Regions from separate parts of the Nesterenkonia sp. K-15-9-6 genome, predicted to be linked through region 1. Evidence: riboswitches for the same ligand, from Rfam matches in the RefSeq annotation. Region 1 holds a riboswitch; each other region holds the start of a gene.
What was found. A riboswitch is a leader RNA that binds a small molecule or an ion and turns the genes downstream of it on or off. The one in region 1 is predicted to bind S-adenosylmethionine.
Positions count from the first base shown of each region.

Region 2: linked by a shared signal. The riboswitch ahead of SD455_RS08550 (methionine ABC transporter ATP-binding protein) and the one ahead of SD455_RS06085 (nitrite/sulfite reductase) in region 1 are both predicted to bind S-adenosylmethionine.
Region 3: linked by a shared signal. The riboswitch ahead of SD455_RS11255 (methylenetetrahydrofolate reductase) and the one ahead of SD455_RS06085 (nitrite/sulfite reductase) in region 1 are both predicted to bind S-adenosylmethionine.

Region 1 is NZ_JBQYEY010000007.1:6,883-14,762, forward strand. Features, by position in the region: gene SD455_RS06070 (GTP-binding protein) at 1-293, opposite strand, end outside; gene cysD (sulfate adenylyltransferase subunit CysD) at 293-1,237, opposite strand; gene SD455_RS06080 (phosphoadenylyl-sulfate reductase) at 1,239-1,973, opposite strand; gene SD455_RS06085 (nitrite/sulfite reductase) at 1,970-3,694, opposite strand; SAM riboswitch class I at 3,698-3,784, opposite strand; gene SD455_RS06090 (ABC transporter substrate-binding protein) at 3,948-4,910, opposite strand; gene SD455_RS06095 (ABC transporter permease) at 4,924-5,586, opposite strand; gene SD455_RS06100 (ABC transporter permease) at 5,583-6,236, opposite strand; gene SD455_RS06105 (ABC transporter ATP-binding protein) at 6,236-7,093, opposite strand; gene SD455_RS06110 (DNA-methyltransferase) at 7,090-7,880, opposite strand, start outside.
Region 2 is NZ_JBQYEY010000011.1:34,425-42,304, forward strand. Features, by position in the region: gene SD455_RS08535 (aliphatic sulfonate ABC transporter substrate-binding protein) at 1-91, opposite strand, end outside; gene SD455_RS08540 (ABC transporter ATP-binding protein) at 254-1,009, opposite strand; SAM riboswitch class I at 1,137-1,257, opposite strand; gene SD455_RS08545 (flavin reductase family protein) at 1,372-1,989, opposite strand; SAM riboswitch class I at 2,000-2,116, opposite strand; SAM riboswitch class I at 2,330-2,441, shown strand; gene SD455_RS08550 (methionine ABC transporter ATP-binding protein) at 2,449-3,420, shown strand; gene SD455_RS08555 (methionine ABC transporter permease) at 3,420-4,082, shown strand; gene SD455_RS08560 (MetQ/NlpA family ABC transporter substrate-binding protein) at 4,174-5,130, shown strand; gene SD455_RS08565 (MetQ/NlpA family ABC transporter substrate-binding protein) at 5,127-6,038, shown strand; gene SD455_RS08570 (MetQ/NlpA family ABC transporter substrate-binding protein) at 6,035-6,961, shown strand; gene SD455_RS08575 (acyl-CoA dehydrogenase family protein) at 6,958-7,880, shown strand, end outside.
Region 3 is NZ_JBQYEY010000017.1:5,319-13,198, forward strand. Features, by position in the region: gene SD455_RS11245 (hypothetical protein) at 1-153, shown strand, start outside; gene metE (5-methyltetrahydropteroyltriglutamate--homocysteine S-methyltransferase) at 272-2,716, opposite strand; gene SD455_RS11255 (methylenetetrahydrofolate reductase) at 2,897-3,901, opposite strand; SAM riboswitch class IV at 3,964-4,103, opposite strand; gene SD455_RS11260 (helix-turn-helix transcriptional regulator) at 4,272-4,559, opposite strand; gene SD455_RS11265 (sodium-dependent bicarbonate transport family permease) at 4,683-5,615, shown strand; gene SD455_RS11270 (P-II family nitrogen regulator) at 5,626-5,928, shown strand; gene SD455_RS11275 (thermonuclease family protein) at 5,955-6,617, shown strand; gene SD455_RS11280 (LytR C-terminal domain-containing protein) at 6,653-7,183, shown strand; gene SD455_RS11285 (hypothetical protein) at 7,295-7,663, opposite strand; gene SD455_RS11290 (hypothetical protein) at 7,766-7,880, opposite strand, start outside.

The DNA of each region.
Region 1 (7,880 bases):
ACGTGCCCGGGGCAGTCGGCCAGCACGAAGCTGCGCCGATCGGTGGCGAAGTAGCGGTAGGCCACATCGATGGTGATCCCCTGCTCCCGTTCGGCGCGCAGGCCGTCGGTCAGCAGGGCGAGGTCGAGCTCCGCGCCGTCGTCGCCGAAGCCCCGTTCCTTGGAGGAGCGGGCGACGGCGTCGAGCTGGTCGGACAGGATGGCCTGGGCGTCGTGGAGGAGGCGGCCCACCAGAGTGGACTTGCCGTCGTCGACGCTGCCGGCGGTGGCCAGCCGGAACAGTGTGGCGGTCATCAGAAGTATCCGTCCTTCTTGCGGTCCTCCATGGCGGCCTCGGAGAGCCTGTCGTCGGCGCGGGTCGCGCCGCGTTCGGTGATGGTGGCGGCGGCCACCTCGTGGAGCACCGCGGTGTTGTCCGCGGCCTCAGAGAGCACCGCCCCGGTGCAGGACATGTCACCGACGGTGCGGTAGCGCACGCGCAGCACCTCGGTGGGCTCCGCCGCGGTGGGTCGGCTGTGCGGACCCACGGCCCGGATCATGCCGTCACGGTGGAAGACCTCGCGGTCGTGGGCGTAGTACAGCGGAGGCAGCTCGATGTCCTCGGCGGCGATGTAGCGCCACACGTCCAGCTCGGTCCAGTTGCTGATCGGAAAGGCCCGCACGTGCTGGCCCGGCCGGTGGCGTCCGTTGTAGAGGTTCCACAGCTCGGGGCGCTGGCTGCGCGGATCCCACTGGCCGAACTCGTCGCGCAGCGAGAGGATGCGTTCCTTGGCCCGGGCCCGGTCCTCGTCCCGCCGGGCGCCGCCGAAGACGGCGTCGAAGCGGCGCTGCGCGATGGTGCGCAGCAGCGGCACCGTCTGCAGCGGGTTGCGGGTGCCGTCGGCGCGTTCGGTGAGCTCGCCGGCGTCGATGAGCTCTTGGACGCTGCCGACCACCAGCTCCAGGCCGAGGCGCTCCACGGTGCGGTCACGGAAGTCCAGGACCTCCTCGAAGTTGTGACCGGTGTCGATGTGCACCACCGGGAAGGGGATCCTCCCGGGCCAGAACGCCTTGGCGGCCAGGTGCAGCATGACCACGGAGTCCTTGCCGCCGGAGAACAGCATGGCCGGCCGATCGAACTCGGCGACGACCTCCCGGATGATGTGGATGGACTCGGCCTCCAGGCGGGCCAGCGCGGACTGGCCGGCGAGGTCGACGACGTCGGCGGCCCGTGGGGCCGCGGCGGTGGCGGTGGTCATCTCAGGCTCCTGTGGCGGTGGTGGTGTGGATGCCGCATTCGACCTTGCCGCTGCCGGCCCAGCGTCCGGAGCGGGGGTCCTCCCCCGGGGCGACCTTCTGGGTGCAGGGTCGGCACCCGATGGACGGATAGCCGTTCTGCAGCAGCAGGTTGACCGGGAGGTCATGGCGGTTCGAGTGGTCGACCAGGTCGTCGAAGGTCCAGGGGGCGACCGGGTTGACCTTGATGAGTCCGTGGAGCTCGTCGAAGGTGACCAGCGGCGTGTCCACGCGGGTGGGCGCCTCATCCCGGCGCACTCCGGTGAACCAGAGCTTGTAGCCGCTCAGCGCCTCCCCGAGAGGCTCCATCTTGCGCATCCGGCAGCAGGCGGCCGGGTCCCTGCCGAACAGGTCCTTGCCGTACTCGGCGTCCTGCTCCGCCACGGTCAGCTTCGGAGTGACGTCGACGACGGTGACGTCGAGACGACGGGCGACCTCATTCCGGGCGGCCAGCGTCTCGGTGAAGTGATAGCCGGTCTCCAGGAACAGCACGTCCACACCGGGCAGCTGCTCCGCGACCAGCGCCGGCAGGACGGCGTCGGCCATGGAGCAGGCGACGGCGACGTCGGCGGTGTCCACATGCCGTGCCGCCCAGCCGATCACCTCCTCGGCGGGGGCGTCCCAGCCGAGCTCCTCGGCGCCGGCGGCGGCCAGGGCGCGCAGCTCCTGGGTGAGGGCGGTGTCGGTCGCGGCGCTCATACCAGCTCGACCTCTCTCTTCTGCAGCTCGGAATCGTCCACCCGGTGGCTCCACTGGGCGAAGGTCTCCCCCGTCTGTCGGCCGTCCAGGTACCGGCGGACCAGCAGCTCCACGTAGTCCACGAGCTCCTCCGCCGTGACCTTCAGCCCTCGCACAGTCCGGCCGAGACCGGCCTCATCGCGGTCCACGAAGGTGAGCCCGCCGCCCAGGTGGACCTGGAAGCCGGGGGTCTTCTCCCCGTCGGCGTCGGGCAGCAGCTGCCCCTTCAGCCCGATGTCCGCGGTCTGGATGCGGGCGCAGGAGTTGGGGCAGCCGTTGATGTGCAGGGTGAGCCGCTCCGGCATCTGCTCGGCGACGTCGGCCAGCCGCTCCTCCAAGGCATCGATGGTCCGGGCCGCCGTGGTCTTGGTCTCCACGATGGCCAGCTTGCAGAATTCGATGCCGGTGCACGCGATGGTGGAGCGCCGGAAGACGCTGGGCCGGGGATCCAGCCCCAGCTCGGCCAAGGCGGCACAGACCGTCTCGACGTCGTCTTCGGCGATGTCGAGGACCACGAGCTTCTGGTGCGGCGTGGTGCGCAGACGGTGGGAGCCGTGACGCTCCAGCAGGTCCGCCAGCTCGATCAGCAGCGTCCCGGAGACCCGACCCACGGTGGGGGTGACGCCGATGTAGCACCGGCCGTCCTTCTGCCGGTGCACGCCGACGTGGTCCCCGGGAGTGTCCGGGGCGGACGGGGCCGGCCCGTCGGTGAGCGTACGGCCCAGGTACTCGTCCTCGATGACCTGGCGGAACCTCTCCGGCCCCCATTCGGCCAGCAGGAACTTCAGCCGGGCCTTGTTGCGCAGGCGACGGAACCCGTAGTCGCGGAAGGTCTGGGTGACGGCATGCCAGACCTCGGCGGCCTCCTCCTGGCGGACGAAGACTCCCAGTCGCTCGGCCAGCCGGGCGTTGGTGGAGAGCCCGCCGCCGACCCACAGGTCGTAGCCGGGGCCATGCTCCGGGTGCACGACGCCCACCAGGGCGAAGTCGTTGATCTCGTGGACCACGTCCTGGCTGGGGTGTCCGGTGATCGCCGACTTGTACTTCCGCGGCAGGTTCGCGAGCTCGGGATCGCCGATGTAGAGCCGAGCGATCTCCTGGATGACAGGGGTGGGGTCGATGATCTCATCGGCGGCGATGCCGGCCACCGGGGAGCCCAGGATCACTCGGGGGGTGTCTCCGCAGGCCTCGGTGGTGCCCAGGCCGACTGCTTCGAGGCGGCGCCAGATCTCCGGGACGTCCTCCACGGCCACCCAGTGCAGCTGGATGTTCTGCCGGTCGGTCACATCGGCGGTGTCCCGGGCGAAGTCTCGGGAGATCTCCCCGATGACACGCAGCTGCTCGGTGGTGAGGGCGCCGCCGTCGATGCGGACCCGCAGCATGAAGAACTTGTCGTCCACCTCTTCGGGCGGCAGCGAGTTGTGGGCCCCGGCCGGCACGCCGGGGCGACGCTGGGTGTAGAGGCCCCACCAGCGAAAGCGGCCGCGGAGGTCGTCCGGGTCGATCGAGTCGAAGCCCTGCTTCGAGTAGATCGTCTCGATGCGCTCCCGGACGTTCAGCCCGTTGTCGGCCTGCTTGAACTCTTCATTGTGGTTCAGCGGCTCGGTGCCGTCGACCTTCCACTGCCCGTTCGGGCGCTTCTTCGGCCGGCGGGCGGACACGGCGGACACGTCAGTGCTCATGCTCCTCCATCGCTCCTGGCGTTAGCACCCGGCTCTCCCGGGTTGCTGCGGCGTCGTCGAGCCAGATCTCTCAGCCGCTCTGGATGGTTGCTGGTGTGAGCACCACGCTACTGGACGCCAGACGGAAAACGAAGATTCCACGTCATATGTCGTCATCTATGTTCATGTGTTCATATGAGTTGCGCGACGGAGTGAGACCTCCCGCAGACACGCGCCATCGACTCCCCGGCGAGGCCGGGCCCTGCTCCGCGGCTCAGGCCTCGTCGAGGCCCTTCTCCGCCAGCCAGTCGGCGGCGACGTCGGCGGCCGACGCCTGGTCGTCCACACTGACGGCGTTGAGCCCGTTGAGCTCCTCCTGCGTCAGTTCGGCCGTGACCTCCTCGATGAGCGCCGCGGCGTCGTCCCCCACAGAGTCGGAGACCAGCGGGAGGATGTTCTGCGGCAGCACCAGATCCTCCGGGTCCTCCAGCATGACGAGGCCGTTCTCCTCGATGGCTGGATCGGCGGAATAGATGTCGGCCACCTGAACGTCCCCGTCGAGCAGCGCCTGCACGGTCAGCGGCCCACCGGAGTCCTCCACCGGGACCAGGGTGACCTCCACCCCGTAGACCTCCTGCAGACCCTCAGGGCCGTAGGGACGAGTCTCGAACTCCGAGTTCGCCGCGATCCGCAGATCCTCATCCACGTTCGCAAGGTCACCGACGCTGCGCAGCTGATGCTCCTGTGCGAACTCCGCGGTCACCACGAAGCTGTCCTGATCGGTGGCCTCCGCCGGCTCCAGGGCGCTGATCCCCTCCGGGAGGCTCTGCTCCAGTCCGGCGAGGATCTCCTCCAGGTCGGAGGCCTCAGGCTCCGCGTCCACGTACTGCAGCAGGTTCCCGGCATATTCGGGGAACACGTCGATGTCCCCGGCCTCCAGCTCCGGCATGTAGACCTCGCGCTGGCCGATGTCGAACTGCCGGTCCACCTCGTGGCCGCCCGCCTCGAGCCGCTGGGCGTAGAGCTCCGCGATGATGGTGTTCGAGTAGTACTGCTGGGAGCCGACCACCAGCGCGCCGCCCTCGGCGCCGGCGTCGTCGTCTCCCCCGTCCGCCAAGGGATCCTCGGCCCCGCAGGCGCTGAGAGCCAGCGCGGCAAGTCCCAGCAGGGCGGCGGAGACGAGGGCAGGACGGCCGAGACGGCCGGGGGCGGGGCTCGAGCAGGACACGGGGACCATCCTCTCCTGGAGCTCAGTGGATCCCGGGGATCCTCCTGAGAATCCGTAGGGCTGCGATGAACAGGGCGTCGACGAGGATCGCCACGGCGATGACCACGAGGGACGCTCCCAGCATCATGGCATAGTCATGGTTGCGCAGGCCCAGGAACAGCGGCCGCCCCAGTCCCCCGGCCCCCACGTAGGCGGCCAGGGTGGCGGTGGCGATGACCTGCAGGGTTGCCAGACGCACCCCGCCCAGGATCAGCCGCAGCCCCAGCGGCACCTCCACGGTCACCAGCACCTGCCACGGGCTGAGCCCCTGGGCGCGCGCGGCGTCGACCACGCGGCGGTCCACCGCCTCCACCCCCGAATAGGCGCCGGCGATGATCGAGGGCACCGCCAGGACCACGAAGGCGATCATCGGGGCCTTCAGCCCGATCCCCACCGCGAGGCCGGCCAAGGTGATGATCCCCAGGGTCGGCAGAGCACGGGCGGCCCCGGTGGAGAGCACGGCCAGCGCCCGGCCCCGCCCGGTGTGGCCGATGACCAGCCCGGCAGGAAGGGCGATCGCCGTGGACAGCACCAGCGCCAGCAGGGTGTACCAGAGGTGCTCGGCCGTGCGGACTCCGAGACCACCCGGACCCGCCCAGGACTCGGCGCTGAGGACCCACTGCAGCGCCTCCATCAGATGGGTCATGAGCCGGCCCGCCTCGCCTGGGTACGCTGCCAGGGCATCGCCAGCCGGCCCAGGCCCACCAGCAGCAGGTCCACGACGACGGCGAGCAGCACGGTCATGATGATGCCGGCGGCGATGGACGGCACGATGCCACGCTGGAACCCGTCGGTGAACAGGGAGCCGAGGCTCGCCACACCCAGGACCGCGGAGACGCTGACCAGACTGATGGTGCTCACGGAGACCACCCGCAGCCCCGCCAGCAGCGCAGGCCCGGCCAGAGGCAGCTCCACTGTGAGGAAGGCGCCCCAGCGGGACTGCCCGACCGCGACCGCGGCCAGCCGGACGTCCTGGGAGACCGCGCCGAAGGCATCCGCGGCGGAACGGACCATCAGCGCCAGACCGAACAGCGTGAGCGCGACGATCACATTGAGAGCGTCCCGCACCCCGGTCCCGATGAGGATCGGCAGGACGATGAACAGCGGCAGCGACGGAATCGCATAGAGCAGACCCGCCGAGCCCAGGAGAGGCTCACGCAGGCGTCCGAGCCGATCGGCGACACGCCCCAACGGAAGGGCCAGCAGGAACGCCGCTGCGACGGCGGGAAGGCTGAGCAGCAGATGGTCGACCGTCAGGCTCAGGATGCGCGGCAGGTTCGCCAGGGCCCAGTCCATCAGCAACCTTCTGGCGACGGGGCCGCAGGCTCCGTGCCGTCCTCTCCCTCGATCAGCCCGACCGGTCTCCCGGTGTCGTCGACGACCGTCCAGCCGCCGCCGACCCGCGGGGAGGCATGCAGCCGCCGCCGTCCGTCCTGCAGCCCCAGGAATCGGGAGACGAAGGCGTCGGCGGGCTCCTCCACCAGCTCCCGGGGCGTGCCGATCTGGGCCACCTCCCCGCCGCTGCGCAGCACGACGATCTGATCCCCCAGGGCGAGTGCCTCGTCGATGTCATGGGTGACGAAGATGATGGTCTTGCGCAGCTGAACCTGCAGGCGCCTCAACTGGGACTGCAGCTCCACCCGGACCAGCGGGTCCACCGCGCCGAAGGGCTCGTCCATGAGCAGGATGTTGGGGTCGTCGGCCAGGGCGCGCGCCACGCCGACCCGCTGCTGCTGCCCTCCGGAGAGCTGGGCCGGGTATCGACGTGCCAGCTCGGGGGCCAGGTCCACCAACTCCATCAGGTCACGAGCCCGCTCCTGCGCGGCACCCCGGGAGACACCATTGAGACGCGGAACGGTGGCGATGTTGTCCACCACCCGGCGGTGCGGCATGAGCCCGGAGTGCTGCATGACATAGCCGATGCTGCGCCTCAGCTGCACCGGCGGTCGCGAGGACACCGTCTCCCCATCGATGCGGACCTCACCTGAGGTCGGCTCCACCATCCGATTGACCATTCGCAGCAGGGTGGTCTTGCCGCATCCGGAGGACCCCAGCAGCACCGTGGTGGTGTGGGAGGGGACCGTCAGGCTGAAGTCCCGGACCGCCGTCGTGCCGTCCGGGTAGGTCTTGGTGACATGGTCGAACTCGATCATGACGCAGCACCCTCACGCTGGCCCTCGATGTCAGCCGACGCAGCAGACGGAGGATCCGCCCGGTGGACCTCGGCGTGGTCGCCCAGACGCCGGGCCATGACGTCGACCGCCTGCGGTGAGGAGTCGATGCAGACGAACCGGCGGCCGGTCTCCGCAGCGGCGGCCCCCAGCGTGCCCGAGCCCGCAAAGAAGTCCAGCACCCAGTCGCCCGGTCGGGAGGAGGCCTGCACCATGCGGCGTACGAGCCCCACGGGCTTCTGCGTGGGATAGCCGGTCTTCTCCCGACCCGTGGGCGAGACGATGGTGTGCCACCAGACGTCGGTGGGCAGCTTGCCCCGGGCGGCCTTCTCCGGGGTCACCAGGCCCGGAGCCATGTACGGTTCGCGATCGACCTCGGCGGAGTCGAAGTGGTAGCGCTGAGGATCCTTGACATAGACCAGGATCGTCTCGTGCTTGGTCGGCCAGCGCTTCTTCGTCCGGGCACCATAGTCATAGGCCCAGACGATCTCATTGAGGAAGCAGTCGCGGCCGAAGATCGCATCGCACATGACCTTCGCGTAGTGCACCTCGCGATAGTCCAGGTGCAGGTACAGGGTCCCGGTGTCATCCAGCAGACGCCAGGCCTCGAGCAGTCGAGGCTCCAGAAAGTCCCAGTAGTCCGGGAAGGAGTCGTCGTAGGCGGCCAGCAGCTCACGGAAGGTGTCGTAGCTGCGACCGGCGAACCCCACCCGTCCGCCGCCGTCGTGCCGCCGGACGGAGGTCGTGCGGACCGACCGCTGGGCCCGCC
Region 2 (7,880 bases), on a different contig from region 1:
CCGCGCCGGCGATCGTCGCGGAGGCGGCGCGTCGGAACCGCGGCCGCGGGAAGCGGGCAGGGGAGAAGGAGGTGTCGGTCTGACTGGGCATGTCGTGAAGGGACCTTTCGTGCGTGGGTGGGAGCCGCCCCGGTCGAGCTCGGGCTCCGCCCGGCCGCGCCGAGCGGAGGCCGGGAGCGCCCGGGCCGCGCGGCCTGTCAGTCCTGAACTGTCAGACCTGAGCGGAACGTGCGGTCCGGCCGGGGCGGGTGGGCTAGTGCGCGTCGACGCCGAGGCCGGCCAGGAGCTCGCCGCGCAGGGCGGCCAGCTCGGCGGAGGCACGGTCACGCGGCCGGCTGCCCGGAACGGTGAGCAGGCGGGAGACGGTGGCGCCCTCGCGGGCGGGGTCCACCGGGTCGGCGCCGAGCAGTAGGATTCGGTCGGCCAGCTGCAGGGCCTCGTCGACGTCGTGGGTCACCAGCAGCACCGTGGTGCCGGTCTGCGCATGGACGTCCAGGAGGAGGTCCTGCATCTTCAGCCGGGTCAGGGCGTCCAGGGCGCCGAAGGGCTCGTCCAGCAGGAGCACGCCGGGGCGGCGGGCCAAGGCCCGGGCCAGCGAGGCGCGCTGCGCCATGCCGCCGGAGATCTCCCGGGGGCGAAGCTGGGCGCGCTCGGCCAGGCCGACCAGTTCGAGCAGCTCATCCACTCGCCGACGGCCCTCCGCCGCGGACACGTGCCGCGGCAGCCCGAGGGAGACGTTGCGGTGCACCGAGCGCCAGGGCAGCAGCCGAGGCTCCTGGAAGCCGACGGCGGTCCGTTCGTCATAGGTGCGCACCGGGGTGCCGTCGATGATGACCTCACCGGAGCATCCGGCGTCGAGACCGCCGACGGCGCGCAGTAGCGTGGACTTCCCGCAGCCGGAGGCGCCCAGGATGGCGACCACCTCGCCGGGGGAGATGTGCAGGTCGACGTCGTGCAGGACGGTGCGTCCGTCGAAGGCGCGCCCCACACCGCGCAGCTGCACGTCCATCGAATGCGTGGCGGCCCCTGCGGGGGCGGGACGGTCCAGCAGAGCGACGCCGCCGGAATGCTCGGAGAGGTGCTGGTCAGACTCGTGCGTCACGAGTGCGGGTGCAGACGAACCCATAGGAAATTCACTCCCATCGATCCTGGCGGTAGCACCTTTTCTGATGCGACGGGCACAGAGAGGCCGATCGACGCATCCGAAGGTTGCTGCGGCGTCACAGAGCCAGATCTCTCAGCCGCTCGGGATGGTGTACGTGCTCAACCCTACGCGGATCAGCGTGGGCCGGGCAAAGGTGATGTCACAGTGTGAGACATGTGGGGTGGCGTGGGCCCGACGACGGTGCCCCCGGATGGAGGGGGATGCCCTCAGGCTTCGGGAGACAGCGGGCCGAGGCTCTTGAACTCGCTCTGGTGGAACACCAGCGCCTCGGCGGAGTCCTCGACCGCCAGGTCCAGCAGCTCGAGCACGACGATGTCATGGTCGCCGGCCCGGACCTGGTCGTAGATGCGGGTGGTGAAGGTGACGGGCGCACCCTCCAGGGTGATCGACCCACCTGTGCCGATGCTTGTCCTCAGGCCGGTGAATCGGTTCTCCCGGTCCTTGGAGGCGATCTTCCGGCACAGCTCCGACTGGCCGTGCCCGATCAGTGACACTCCCAGCTCGGTGTCCGCCCCGGCCAGCTTCGGCCAGGTGGTGGAGCTGTGCTGCACCGCCACCGTGGCCAGCGGCGGCTCGAGCGAGACGCCGATGGTGAAGGTGGAGGCCACGAGCCCTTCCGGGCGGCCGTCCACCTCGGCGGCGACGACCACCACCCCCTGCGGGAAGTGGCCGAAGGTCCGGCGCAGCTCCAGCGGATCGACGTCGGCCAGCCGGGTGGCGGCGCGGCCCACGGCGGGGCGGGCTCCGGTGTCAGCGGGCGCGTGCGGCACGGTCTCCTCCACGGTGGTCGTGGGGCGCTCGGCGGCGGCCAGTGCGGTGCTCATGGCGGATCAACTCCCATCGGTCCTGGCGGTAGCACCTTTTCTGAAGGATCCGCCGGAGGGGGCGGATCGCATCCGAAGGTTGCTGCGGCGTCGACGAGCCAGATCTCTCGGCCGCTCGGGATGGTCTGTGTGTCCAGCGTACGGCCGCAGAGAGATGTGATCAAAGAACCGTTCGCAGGATGAGACGCGGCGACATATTCCGTCCAGCGGGCGCGCAGGATGCGTCCAGAGTGTGGCTCCCTCAGTCCGAGGGGGCTGTACATTCTTACGCCTCGTGACATGAACTCAATCCGCTGACTTGACGATTGTTCATCTGCTGCGCGTATGGTTGACCCCAACGAACCCATCCAGAGCGACTGAGAGATCTGGCTCGACGACGTCGCAGCAACCACCCGGAGCAGCCGTGCCCAGTGCGGCCCGGGGAACGGTGCTAACGCCAGAGACGATGGAGAATGCCCGATGATCTCACTGCGCCATGTGTCCACGTCCTTCCCCGCTGCCCGGGGCAAGGAGCCCATCCACGCCGTCGATGACGTCTCCTTGGAGATCCCCCGCGGGAGCATCCAGGGGATCATCGGCTTCTCCGGCGCCGGGAAGTCCACGCTGCTGCGCAACATCAACCTGCTTGAGCGCCCCACCTCGGGTGAGGTGCATGTGGGCGGGGTGGAGCTGACCGCCCTCGACGACGAGGCTCTGCGTCGCGCCCGGCACCAGATCGGCATGATCTTCCAGGGGTTCAACCTGGTGAACAATCTGACCGTCGCCCAGAACGTGGAGCTGTCCCTGAAGTTCGCCGGCGAGAAGGACCGTCGCGTCCGCCGGCGTCGCGCCGCCGAGGCGCTGGAGATCGTGGACATCACCGACAAGGCCAAGGTGTACCCGGCCCAGCTCTCCGGCGGGCAGAAGCAGCGGGTGGCCATCGCTCGCGCCCTGGCCACTCGGCCGGAGGTGCTGCTGTGTGACGAGCCGACCTCCGCCCTGGACCCCTTCACCACGGCGACGGTGCTGCAGTATCTCGCCGACGTGAACCGCGAGCTCGGCATCACCGTGGTCATCGTGACCCACGAGATGGAGGTCATCAAGGCCCTGGCCGATCACGTCGCCGTCATGGAGTCCGGCCGCGTGGTGGAGCAGTTCCCCGCCCGGGAGCTGCAGCGCGAGGGCTTCGCTCCGCACACCTCCATCGGCCGGTACCTGGTCAGCGACGGCATCAGTGTGGACCGTGACGGCGGCGCCCGGACGCAGGCGCCGACGCCGAGCGGGGACCAGGGTCGCGCCGCAGAGTCCGCAGAGTCGGCAGAGTCCGCAGAGTCCGCAGAGTCGGCAGAGTCCGCAGAGCCGCCGGCGCCCCAGGACCCGCCCCGTGGCCCCCGGAGGCTCGCGGCCTCTGAGCTGCTCGCCGCCGTGCCGTTCGAGGGAGGTCGTCGCTGATGGAACGCATCCTCGAACTGCAGCCCGAACTCGTCCAGGCCATGCTGGAGACCTTCGCCATGATCGCGGTGGCCATCCCGCTGGCGGTGCTGTTCGGCACTCCGCTGGGCATCTGGCTGTTCATCCATGCCCCGGGCGGAATCGCTCCGCTGCCCCGCGCCCATGCGCTGGTCAGCGGGATCGTCAATATGGTCCGCTCCTTCCCGTTCCTCATCCTGCTGATCGCGATCATTCCGTTCACCCGGCTGGTCGTCGGCACCACGGTCGGCACGGCGGCTGCGATCGTCCCACTCACGGTCAACGCCATTCCCTACTTCGCCCGGCTGGTGGAGCAGAACATCACCCAGCTGGGGTCCGGGGCGGTGGAGGCCTCCCGTGCCATGGGGGCCACTCGCGGACAGATCATCCGCAATGTGCTGCTGGTGGACGCCAAGCCGGCGATCATCGGGTCCATCACGATCACCACCGTCAGCTTCATCTCCTATTCGGCCATGGTCGGACTGGTCGGCGGCGGCGGAATCGGCGACTTCGCCATCCGGTACGGGTACTACCGCTATGAGACCGCGGTGATGATGGTCGCCATCGTGCTGATGATCGCCCTGGTGACGCTCGTGCAGTTCAGTGGCACCCGCCTCTCGCGGCTCACCGACAAGCGCATCTGACCACCGGCCGGTTCGGCCGCCCCTGCGCTCCGTGCGCACTCCTCCATCCCGGCGTGCAGGTCGCTGCACCCTGACAACGAAAGCTTGTGACATGCCCAGAACACTGACATCCTCCGGCGTCTCCGGCGCGCTCGGGCTGACCGGGGCCACCGGTTCGCTCGCCTCCTCCCCGCTCGGGCGCCGCAGCCTGCTGCTCGGCGGACTCGCCGCAGTGGGGACCTTCACCCTGACCTCCTGCGGGCTGGCCGACGCCGTGGGCGACGACGACCGCACGATCAGCATGATCGTCACCGAGTCGGCGCCCTTCCAGGACCCCACCGAGATCGTCAAGGACATCCTCGCCGAGGACGGCTGGGAGCTGGAGACCACCTACGTCACCGACATCATCCAGCCCAACCAGGTGGTGGCCCAGGGGGAGTACGACGCCAACTTCTTCCAGCACATCGCCTACCTGCGGCAGTTCAACCAGGACAACGGCACCGATGTGGAGCCCGCGTTCTCCGTCTACTACGCGCCCAGCGGCATCTTCTCGCTGCAGCATGACAGCATCGAGGACCTCCCCGACGGCGCCCAGATCGCCCTGGCGGTCGACACCGCGAACAACGGCCGCGGGATCAAGCTGCTCGCCGACGCCGGGGTCCTGGAGATCGACGAGTCCAAGGAGGTCACCGAGCTCTCGCAGCGGGACATCATCGACAACCCGAAGGACTTCGAGTTCATCGAGATCGACCAGCAGTCCGCCGCACAGACCCTGCCGGACGTCGACGCCGGCTTCGCCTTCGCGCGGCTGGTCGCCGAGGCGGGCCACGACGTCGCCGAGACCGCGCTGATCCTGGAGGACGACGACGACGTCCGCATCCCCTTCACCTGCGTGGTCGCCGGGGCGCCCGGCTTCCAGGACACCGAGAAGGCCGCCGCCCTGCAGGAGGCCTTCCAGTCCGAGGAGGTCCAGCAGTGGTTCGAGGACTACCTCGACGGCGCCATCGACTTCACCGACGAGTTCACGCTCGACACCGTCGAGCCGATCTGGGAGGACTTCACCGCATGAACCGCAGCACCATCGGCCGTCCCTCCCAGGCCCCCACACTCTCCCGGCGGCGGCTCCAGCGCGGTGCACTGGGCATCGCCGCGCTGGCCGCCGTCGGGAGCCTCACCTCCTGCGGGCTGGCCGACGCCGTCGGGGACGAGGACCGCACCATCAGCATCATCGTGACCGAGTCCGCGCCCTTCCAGGAGCCCACTGAGATCGCCAAGGATCTGCTGGCCGAGGAGGGCTGGGAGCTGGAGACCACCTATGTCACCGACATCATCCAGCCGAACCAGGTGGTGGCCCAGGGTGAGTATGACGCGAACTTCTTCCAGAACTTCGCCTACCTGGACCAGTTCAACTCTGACCACGGCCTGGACATCGAGCCGGTGTTCGCCGTCTACGAGGCCCCCGGAGGGCTCTTCTCGAGTGAGCACAGCGAGCTGGGCGATCTGCCCGAGGGCGCCCAGATCGCGCTGCCGGTGGACACCGCCAACAACGGGCGCGGCCTGAAGCTCCTCGCCGACGCCGGGCTGCTGGAGATCGACGAATCGGTCCCGGTCACCGAGCTGTCCCAGCGCGACATCATCGAGAACCCGCGGGACCTCGAGTTCGTGGAGGTCGATCAGCAGTCCGTGGCGCAGAGCATCGACGACGTCGACGCCGCCTTCGCCTTCCTGCGCCTGGCCTCCGAGATCGGCCTGGGCCCCGAGGACACCCTCGCCCTGGAAGGTGAGGACGTGGCCCTGCCCTTCACCTGCGTGGTGGCCGCCGCCCCGGACTTCGCCGGCACCGAGGCCGCCGAGGCGCTGGAGCGCGCCTACCAGTCCGAAGAGGTCCGCGACTGGTTCGCCGACTACCTCGACGGCGTGCTCGACCCGGCCTTCGAGGTCGACGTCGACGCCGCCTGGGCGGAGATCTCCGCATGACCGCCCCCACCCTGCGGCGCTCGCCAGCGGCCGCAGACACCAGACTCTCCCGGCGCCGGCTGCTCAGCGGTTCACTGGGCATGGCCGCTCTGGCCGGCGTCGGGAGCCTCACCTCGGGCTGCGGGATCGCCGGGGCACTCGGAAATGACCGCACCCTGCGGCTGATCGTCACCGAGTCCCCGCCGTTCCAGGAGCCCACGAAGATCGCCGAGGAGATCCTCGCCGCGGACGGCTGGGACGTCACCGCCACCTATGTCACCGACATCATCCAGCCCAACCATGCGGTGTCCAACGGCGAATACGACGTCAACTTCTTCCAGAACATCAGCTACCTGCGGCAGTTCAACGAGGACAACGACCTGGACATCGAGCCGCTGTTCTTCATGTTCGAGCAGCCCTCGGGGATCTACTCGGCCGTCCATGACACGCTCGAGGACATCCCGGAGCGGGCGCGCATCGCCCTGCCGGTGGACACGGCGACCAACGGCCGGGGCATCCGGCTGCTGGCCCGCGGCGGGCTGATCGAGATCGACGAGTCCAAGCATGTGGCGGCCCTGTCCGTGCATGACATCACCGCGAATCCGCTGGACCTGGAGTTCGTGGAGGTGGACCAGCAGTCGGTCGGTCAGATCTACCCAGACGTGGACGCCGTCTTCGGCTTTGCCCGACTGCTCGCCGAGGTGGACGTCATGCCGGAGGAGGTCCTGATCATGGAGTCCGCGGACGAGGCGCTGCCCTTCGCCCTGGCGGTCTGCGCCCGCCCCGGCTTCGCCGAGGAGGAGCCGGAGAAGTACGAGGCGCTGAAGAGCGCCTATCACGACGACGAGGTCGCCGCCTGGTACGGCGACTACCTGGACGGGATCCTCACCCCGGCCTTCGACCGCGACATCCACGCCGCCTGGGAGGACGTGAACAGCCGATGAGCACCACGACGACGAGCATCGAGACCAGCACTGACACCAGTACCAGCACCAGCACCAGCACCAGCGGCGGGCGCGGCGTGGAGGCGCCGCACTCCGGCGTCGAGCTGCCCGAGAGCCTGCTGGAGACCATCGCCTCCGGAGCGGTGCACCGGGAGCTGGCCCGCGAGCTGCCTCATGAGCCTGTCCGGCTCCTGGACGAGGCGCGCTTCGGCGCCCTGCGGGTGCCCCGGGAATTCGGCGGCCCCGGCGGGAGCGTGGAGGACCTGATCCGCCAGGTGATCCGGTTGGCCGCCGTCGACTCCAATGTGGCCCACCTGTACCGCGGACACTTCGGGTTCGTGGACTCGCTGCGCTTCCAGCCCGAGGAGATCCAGCAGGCCTGGTACCCGCGGGTCCTGGCCGGGGCGACCGTGGGCAACGCGTCCACGGAGAAGGGCGGCAACGCCCTGGGCACGCTGAACACGGTGCTCACCCAGGACGAGGACGGCACCTGGCGCCTGGACGGGGAGAAGTTCTACTCCACCGGGACCATCTTCTCGGACTACACCCGGGTCTCCGCCTCCCGGCCGGGGCTGGAGGGGCGTCGGTTCGCCGTCGTCGCCACCGATGCCGAGGGTGTGGAGGTCATCGACGACTGGGACGGCTTCGGCCAGAAGCTCACGGGCACCGGCACCACCCGATTCCACGGCGCCCCGGTGGAGGACGTCGCCGTGCTGGACCGCGTGCCGGGCTCGCATGAGGCGGTGCACGAAGCCGCGTTCTTCCAGCTGTACCTGCTGGCCGTCCAGGTCGGCATCGCGAAGGCCGCGGTGGCCGACGCCGTCGCGCTGGTGGCCAAGCGCACGCGCACCTTCAACACCTCCGGCTCCGGGCAGCTGTTCCGCGAGGACCCGCTGATCCAGCAGATCATCGGCACCAT
Region 3 (7,880 bases), on a different contig from region 1:
ACCGAGGCGTCGGGGGAGGTCGACGTCGACCTCGGAGAGGAGACTGCCGACAGGGAGGATGACGACGAGGTGCCCTGCCGGATCGCCCTGCGTACCGGAGACGGCGACGTCACCCTCACCAGCGCGCCGCCGAAGCCGTGGGAGCGGGACTGACCGCGGCTCGGAGCCCCGGAGCCTGCGCACGACGACGACGGCGGGCCGGTGTCCGCAGAGCCGAGCTCCGCGGACACCGGCCCGCCGCCGTCGTGATCCTGACCTCACCGCCGGGGCGTCATACCCCCGCCGGGACCCGGGCCAGCTCGGCGCGCACCACCGCGGTGGCGTTGACCAGGTGGCGCAGCGAGGCCTCCGTCTCCTCCCAGCCGCGGGTCTTCAGGCCGCAGTCCGGGTTGGACCACACGATCTGCGGGTCCAGCACCTCAGCGGCCAGCCGCAGCCGTTCGATGAGCTCGTCCACGCTGGGCACCCGCGGGGAGTGGATGTCCCACACGCCCGGGCCGATGCCGCGGGAGAAGCCGTGCTCCGCCAGGGCGGTGACCACCTCGAAGCCGGACCGGGAGGCCTCCAGGGTGGTGACGTCGGCGTCGAGGGCGTCGATCGCGTCGATGACGGTCTCGAACTCCGAGTAGCACAGGTGGGTGTGCAACTGGGTGTCCGGCTTCGCCGCGGAGGTCGCCAGTCGGAAGGACTCCACCGACCAGCGCAGATATTCGGGTCGCTGGGCGATCTGCAGCGGCAGCAGCTCCCGCAGTGCCGGCTCATCCACCTGGATGATCCGGGTCCCGGCGGCCTGCAGGTCCTCCACCTCGTCCCGCAGGGCCAGGGCGATCTGGTCGGCGGTGGCGGCCAGCGGCTGGTCATCCCGCACGAAGGACCAGGCCAGGATCGTGACCGGGCCGGTCAGCATGCCCTTGACGGGCCGACGGGTCAGCGAGGCGGCGTAGCGGGTCCACTCCACGGTGATCGGGGCGGGACGGTGCACGTCGCCGAAGAGGATCGGCGGTCGCAGGCAGCGGGAGCCGTAGGACTGCACCCAGCCGTGGGCGGTGGTGATGAACCCCTCCAGGTTCTCCGCGAAGTACTGGACCATGTCGTTGCGCTCCGCCTCGCCATGCACCAGCACGTCCAGACCCAGGTCCTCCTGGCGGCGGATGCAGTCGGCGATCTGCCCGCGGATGGCCTGCTCGTATCCCTGCTGGTCGAGGGCGCCGCGTCGGTGGGCGGCCCGCACTCGGCGGATCTCGGCGGTCTGCGGGAACGAGCCGATCGTGGTGGTCGGCAGCGGTGGCAGATCCAGAGCCGCCTGTTGGGCGGCCCGCCGGTGTTCGGCGGCGGCCCGCCGACGATCCTGGGGCAGCACCTCGTCCAGACGACGGCGCACCGCCTCCACCCGGACCTGCGGGTGCTGCTCTCGGAGCCTGCGACGCGAGGCGTCGTCGGCACGCAGGCCCTCCAGAGCGTCTGGGCCTTCGGAGAGGTGACCGGTCAGCGCCAGCACCTCACCGACCTTCTGGTCCGCGAAGGCGAGCCACCCGGCCACCTGCGGGTCCAGCTGCGCCTCTCGGGCGGCGTCGTGGGGGACATGCAGCAACGACGTGGAGCTGCTCACCGTCAGCGGACCCTCGTGCCGCGTCCGCAGCTGGTCCAGCAGCCCGGCGGCTCGGGCCACATCGGTGCGCCACACGTTCAGTCCGCCGACGACGCCGGCGGCCACAGTCCGTCCGGTCAGCGGCTCCAGGGCCTGCTCCGGGGGGAGCACGCCACGTTCGAGGTCGAGGCCCACCGCCTCGACGCCGGCTGCGCCGAGGGCTGCCAGGGCGTCGTCGCCGGCGGTGCCGTAGCTCACCGGCACGAACAGGGCCGGGCGTTCCGTGAGCCCCGCGAACGCGGTGTAGGCGGTGCGCAGGCCGGTGACGATCTGCTCCCGCGGGAGGTCCCAGCCGTCGGAGGCCAGCGCGGGCTCCTCCAGCTGCACCCAGGCCGCGCCGGCGTCATGGAGGGCGCGGAGCAGGGTGGAGTAGGCGGTCACCAGCTCGTCGAGCCGGTCGAACCGCGATGCCTGCGGGACGGTTCCGCCGTCGCCCGCTGTGCCGTCCGGGGCCTGGCTCTCCGCGCCGACGGCCTTGGCCAGCAGCAGGAAGCTCACCGGGCCCAGCAGGGTGGGCCGGGGGAGGGATCCGCCGGCGGTCTCTGCGGCCAGATCGCGGAAGGTGCGGTAGCGCTCGGCGACGGCGTCCGGCTGAGGGGAGAAGGCGACGTCTGGCTCGATCTCCGGCACGTAGTAGTGATAGTTGGTGTCGAACCACTTGGTCAGCTCCAGCGGCTCCACCGTGGAGGTGCCGCGGGCCAGCGCGGAGACCAGGGCCAGGCCCTCGCCGGAATCCGGGGAGGCGGCGGAGAACCCGGCCTCGCGGAAGCGCCGCGGCACCAGGCCGAGCAGCATCGAGGCGTCCAGGACCTGATCGATCACGGCGCCGTCGGCCGGGATCGCCGAGTCCGCCTCCAGGCCCAGGCCTGCCAGATGGCCCAGGGTACGGGAGCGGTGAGCCCGGATCGCCTCCTGCAGGGCGTCGACGTCTCCGCCGCGCCAATGGGCCTCCAGCGCCTTCTTGATCTCCCGGTTCGGTCCGATGCGCGGGTAGCCGAGCACGGTCGCCGGAAGGGCGGGAACCTGAGCGGGCGGCTGGTCCTCGGGGCGGGCAGGGGTGGTGGTCATGATGTCTCCTCTGTCATGTGTGTCAGATGTGTCTGGGGTCAGATGCAGGTGATGGACGGATCGCAGGGGCCCGGGCGGTTCGTTCCGGGCGAGGCCGCAGGGCGCACCAGGACAGCCGACCGCGACGCGGTCCGCAGGAATGACGGGTCCCTGTCAGGCAGGGAGCAGTGTGCTCCGGCGTCAGGGCAGCTCGGGTAGGACCCGCTGCTGACGTGCGGCGTCTCGGATCCTCAGGTGATCGAGGATCGCCAGGGCGGCCGGGTGCTGGTTGAAGGTGAACAGGTGCAGGCCGGGACATCCGAGCTCGAGGACCGCGTCGATCAGGTTCAGCGTGGCGGCCACCCCGCGGCGCCGTCGCTCGGCGGGGTCGGCGACGTCGAGGTAGTCGAGCAGGTGCTGCGGCACCGGAACTCCCGAGATCTCCTCCAGGCGTCGCAGCCGCTTGGGGCTGGTCAGCGGGGCCAGCCCGGCGACCACCGGCAGGTGGATGCCCTGGGATCGGGCGTCGTCCACCAGGCGGGCGTAGTCCTCGGGGTCATAGAACACCTGGGTGATGGCGTAGTCGGCGCCGGCCTCCTGCTTCTCCCACAGTGCGCACAGGTCCGCCTCGTGGTCCCGGTCCGTGCCGGAGGGCGGATAGGCGGCCACTGAGATGGACACCGGGCGGGCGCCGGGCCCCTCGGGTGGGTCGAGGCGCTCCTGCTCCACCTCCCTGACCAGACGCACCACCTCGGCGGCGCGGTTCAGGCCTGCGGGCTGGTGGATCCACTCCCGGCCACCGCCCGGTGGGTCCCCACGCAGGGCCAGGACGTCCCGGACGCCGAGGTCCAGCAGCTGCTCCACTGCCCGGCGCACCTGGGCAGGAGATCTTCCGGCGCTGATGAGGTGCGCCATCACGGGGGAGGGAGTGCTCCGGAGCAGGTGCCGGATGACCTCCAGATTGGCCCCCTCGGGCTGGTTGTGGCCATGGGTGACGGAGAAGTAGTCCGGACCGGCCTCGGCCAGCAGCTCGATGCTGCGCCAGGGGTCGCGGCCGGCGGTGGCGGGACGCGGCGGGAAGACCTCGAAAGAGATCAGCGACCGGCGTCGGGTGCGCTGCACCAGGTAGGAGGTGTGCGGCGTGTGGTCGTCAGAATCCAGGGCGTGCTGAGGCAGAGTGCCGGCGGACGGCACAGATGGTGTCATGGAGGGTCCTCCGTGTGGGGCGTTCATCATCGTTCATGAGGCGCCACAGGGAGGCTTCCCCTGCGCCGTGCTTGCCGCTGAAGATAAATCCATCTCAGTGAATACGAGCTTCGCGGCCGGATCGTCATCTGGGGCACCCCGTCACGCGGGAAAGGGTTGCCGACCGGCCAAGCCAGAGCCTGTGTGACCGGTTCTCGTGATCCTTCGGTGTTCTTCTCTGCCACGACGCTAACACGGCCGGGCATGCGAGAGAAGGGCCGACGTCATGGATGACGCTATATGAACATAATGAACACGCGGCGCCGACGTGGGGTGTGCCGCAGGGTGTGAGGCGTGTCCACGCGCCTCGTGGGGCGGTGCATCGACCGTGTCATGCAGGAGGGTCGCCGAGCGTGGCGAGGAGCTCTCCGATGCTGTGGTGGCGCTCGAGGGGGTGTCGAAGGGGCCGGTCGCGATGGATTCGATATCGATTGCGGCGACCTTCGCGCTCCTTGTCGACGTATCCGTCGGCGATCAGATCCGCCAGGATCCGCTGGGCGGCGCGCTCGGTGATCCCGACCTTCCGGGCGATCTCCCGGACGAGCATGCCGGGCTCTCTGGCGACGCAGAGGATGACATGGGCGTGGTTGGTGAGGAAGGTCCACTCTGAATCCGGCACGGGGTCAGTATAGATCCAGGGTGACAGAACAAGCACGAAACAAAAGTCGTGTATTGTGTGTCAGCAATGCGGTCGCCGCCTGGTGGCCCCGTCGTGCAGGACCCTCCCGGAAGGACCCGCCGCATGCTCGACCCGGTCATCCTCTTCTTCGTCCTCGGCATCGCGGCCGGACTGCTGCGTTCCGAGCTGCGGCTGCCTGCCGCCGTCTATGAGCTGGTGACCATCGTGCTGCTGCTGGCCATCGGGCTCAAAGGGGGCGTGGAGCTGGCGAAGCAGCCCCTGGGTGAGCTGCTGCCGCAGATGGTCGGAGTGGTGGCCATGGGGTTCCTCCTCGCCCTCGCCGCGTTCCCTGTGCTCCGCCTCCTGGGACGGCTGGCTCGCGTGGATGCTGCGTCGATCGCCGCGCACTATGGCTCAGTGAGCGTCGGCACCTACGCTGTGGCCGTTGCCTATCTCGGCAGTCGCGGTGTGCCTTTCGAAGAACATATGCCGTTGCTGCTGGTCCTTCTGGAGGTGCCGGCGATCCTCGTCGGGATCGTGCTCGCCAGGGGTGTCAGCCGGTCCACACGCTGGGGCTCGGTGATGCACGAGGTGTTCCTGGGCAAGGGCATCGTGCTCCTGCTAGGGGGTCTGCTCATCGGCTGGGCCGCCGGGCCTGAGGGCGTCGTTCCGCTCGAGCCTCTGTTCATGGACCTCTTCAAGGGGGTTCTGGCATTGTTCCTCCTGGAGATGGGGCTCATCACAGCAGGCCAGGTAGGAGGGCTCCGGAGACATGGGGTGTTTCTGGGCGCATTCGCCATCGGTATGCCGCTGTTCTCCGCAGTGGTGGGCACGGGAACAGCCATGCTGCTGGGCCTCTCCCTCGGGGGCACGGTGGTGCTGGCGACGCTGGCTGCCAGCGCGTCCTACATCGCGGTCCCGGCCGCCATGCGCATCTCCGTGCCGGAGGCGAATCCGACGCTGTCCTTGGCCGCCGCCCTGGGCATCACTTTTCCGTTCAACGTCCTGATCGGCATACCCATCTACCACGCCATGGCCACCTGGGTGCATGGCTAGGAGCAGGCTCATGGAACCGCACGCGCGCAAACTGCTGACCATCGTCACCGAGGCGGCCCTGGAGGGAAAGATCCTGCGTGATCTGGAGCAGCTCGGCACTCGTGGGCATACGATCACCGACGCCCGGGGAAAGGGCCGCCGAGGAGTGCGCGATGCAGGCTGGGAGGCCAGCGCGAACATCCGCGTGGAGGTCGTCTGTGACGCGGGCACCGCTCAGGCGGTCTCTGCGTATCTGCGGGAGCACTACTACCGGGATTACGCGATGACCGTGTGGGTCATCGATGTCGAGGTGCTGCGTCCCGAGAAGTTCTGACCTCGGTTCCGCCTAGGCTGATATGCATGCCTGACCAGTACCTGAAGAACGAGATGCGCCGGAATGTGCGGAAATCGATGCGCCGGTCGCTGCACACTGCTTCCAGGAGCGCCGGAGGCGGCAGGTCGCTCAGACGCCGTCGCAGCGGCAGTCAGGGACTGCTGTGGTGGTTGCTCGGGCTCGTGCTGGTGGTCCTCCTCGGCGCGCTGATCAGCTGGATCCAGAGCCCGGGAGAAGGTGCCGCCCCGTCGCCGTCGGAGGACGGTGAAGACGCCACCCTCGTGCGCGTGGTCGACGGCGATACGCTCGTCGTGGAGCTGGACGGAGAGGAGGAGCGGGTTCGGCTCCTGAACATCGACACCCCGGAGTCGGTGCACCCTCACCAGCCGGTCGAATGTCTGGGTCCGGAGTCCTCGGCGCATATGGAGTCACTGGTCGCCCCGGGGGATCCCGTCATCCTGGAGTTCGACCAGGAGCGCACCGACCGGTATGACCGCCTGCTCGCCGGAGTATGGGCCGACGACGTGCTGCTGAACGTCCAGATGGCCCGGGACGGCTTCGGGGTTCCGGTCCACTATCCTCCCAACGACCGCTTCCTCGGCCCCGTGGAAGAGGCCTGGGCTCAGGCGGAGGAGGACGGCGTCGGGCTCTTCGCCGAGGATCTGGACTGCGAGCCAGCGCTGCCCTGAGGCCTTCGGCCGCTCGGCGGAAATAGGATGGAGGCATGAGCAGCTCCCCGACGTCGGCGACCCGGCGGCAGAAGATCGTCGTGGCGACCGGCACCATCGGCGTCCTGGGTGCCGTCACCGCTGGCAGCTGGCTCATGATCGACGGCACCATCGACGTCGCGATCGTCGGTGGGGGCGCCATTCCGGCCGGGGAGGACTGCCCCAGCCGCACCTTGTCGCCCGTGGTTCCCGAACGGGTGCCGGTGGAGGTGCTCAACTCCACCAACGAGCCAGGGCTCGCCGGTGACGTCGCCGACGAGCTGGCAGACCGGGACTTCCGAGTGGAATCCGTGGACAACGACTATTTCGCCGACACCGGCTTCGATGTGATCATCCGCGCCGGTGAGCGAGGGCTGCGCCAGGCCTATACCGTGCAGCGTCACATCCCCGGGGCTCTGGTGGACGTCGATGGCCGTGACGACTTCACGGTGGATGTGGTCCTCGGTTCGGAGTTCGCCGGCCTCCTGGACGTCGAGGAGATCGAGATGGAGCCCGGTCAGTTGGACTGCACCGGCTCCGGAGGGTGACCTGGGATCGACCGGATCAGACGGTGATCGACGGCATGAGACGACGATGGGCCGCCCCGAGGCGTTCGGGGCGGCCCATCGGCTGTCCGCACGGCGACGGTGCGGGGAGGCTCAGGCCTCGGCGTCCTTCCAGCGGCGTGCGCGGATGAACGAACGCACACCGGCGATGATGTAGACGATCAGCAGCACGAAGGTGATGGTGCTGACGATGACGGCGGCGGGGCGCTCGGCCTCGCCGGCGAACAGCTCGCCCAGCTGCATCACGTTCATCGAGGTGCCGATGACGCCGAGCAGCGCCACCACCAGGGCGATGTGGATGCCGATCTTCGCGTTCTTGAAGCCGATGAGACCGCTGATCAGCAGCACGACGCCGAGGATCGCGGGGATCAAGGCGGTCCAGCTGGCGAATGAGGTGGCGATGTAGGCGATGATGCCGAGCAGGATCAGGATCCCGCCCAGGCCGACGGTGATGCGGGGCATGGCGCTCCTTGGGGTCGGTGGAGATGGATTCTTCTACGCAGTGTAGTAGAACTGAGGGCTCAGTGAGGAGGGCAGAGGCCCTGAGGCCCAGCTCGCCGCGTGTCAGCTCACCTTCGTCCAGGTGCCGCAGGCCTCCGAGTTGACCACGAGCTGTTCGTGGTCGACGAGGGTGATCCGCAGCGGCTCGCCGAACTCGGGATCATCGCGGGGGACGAAA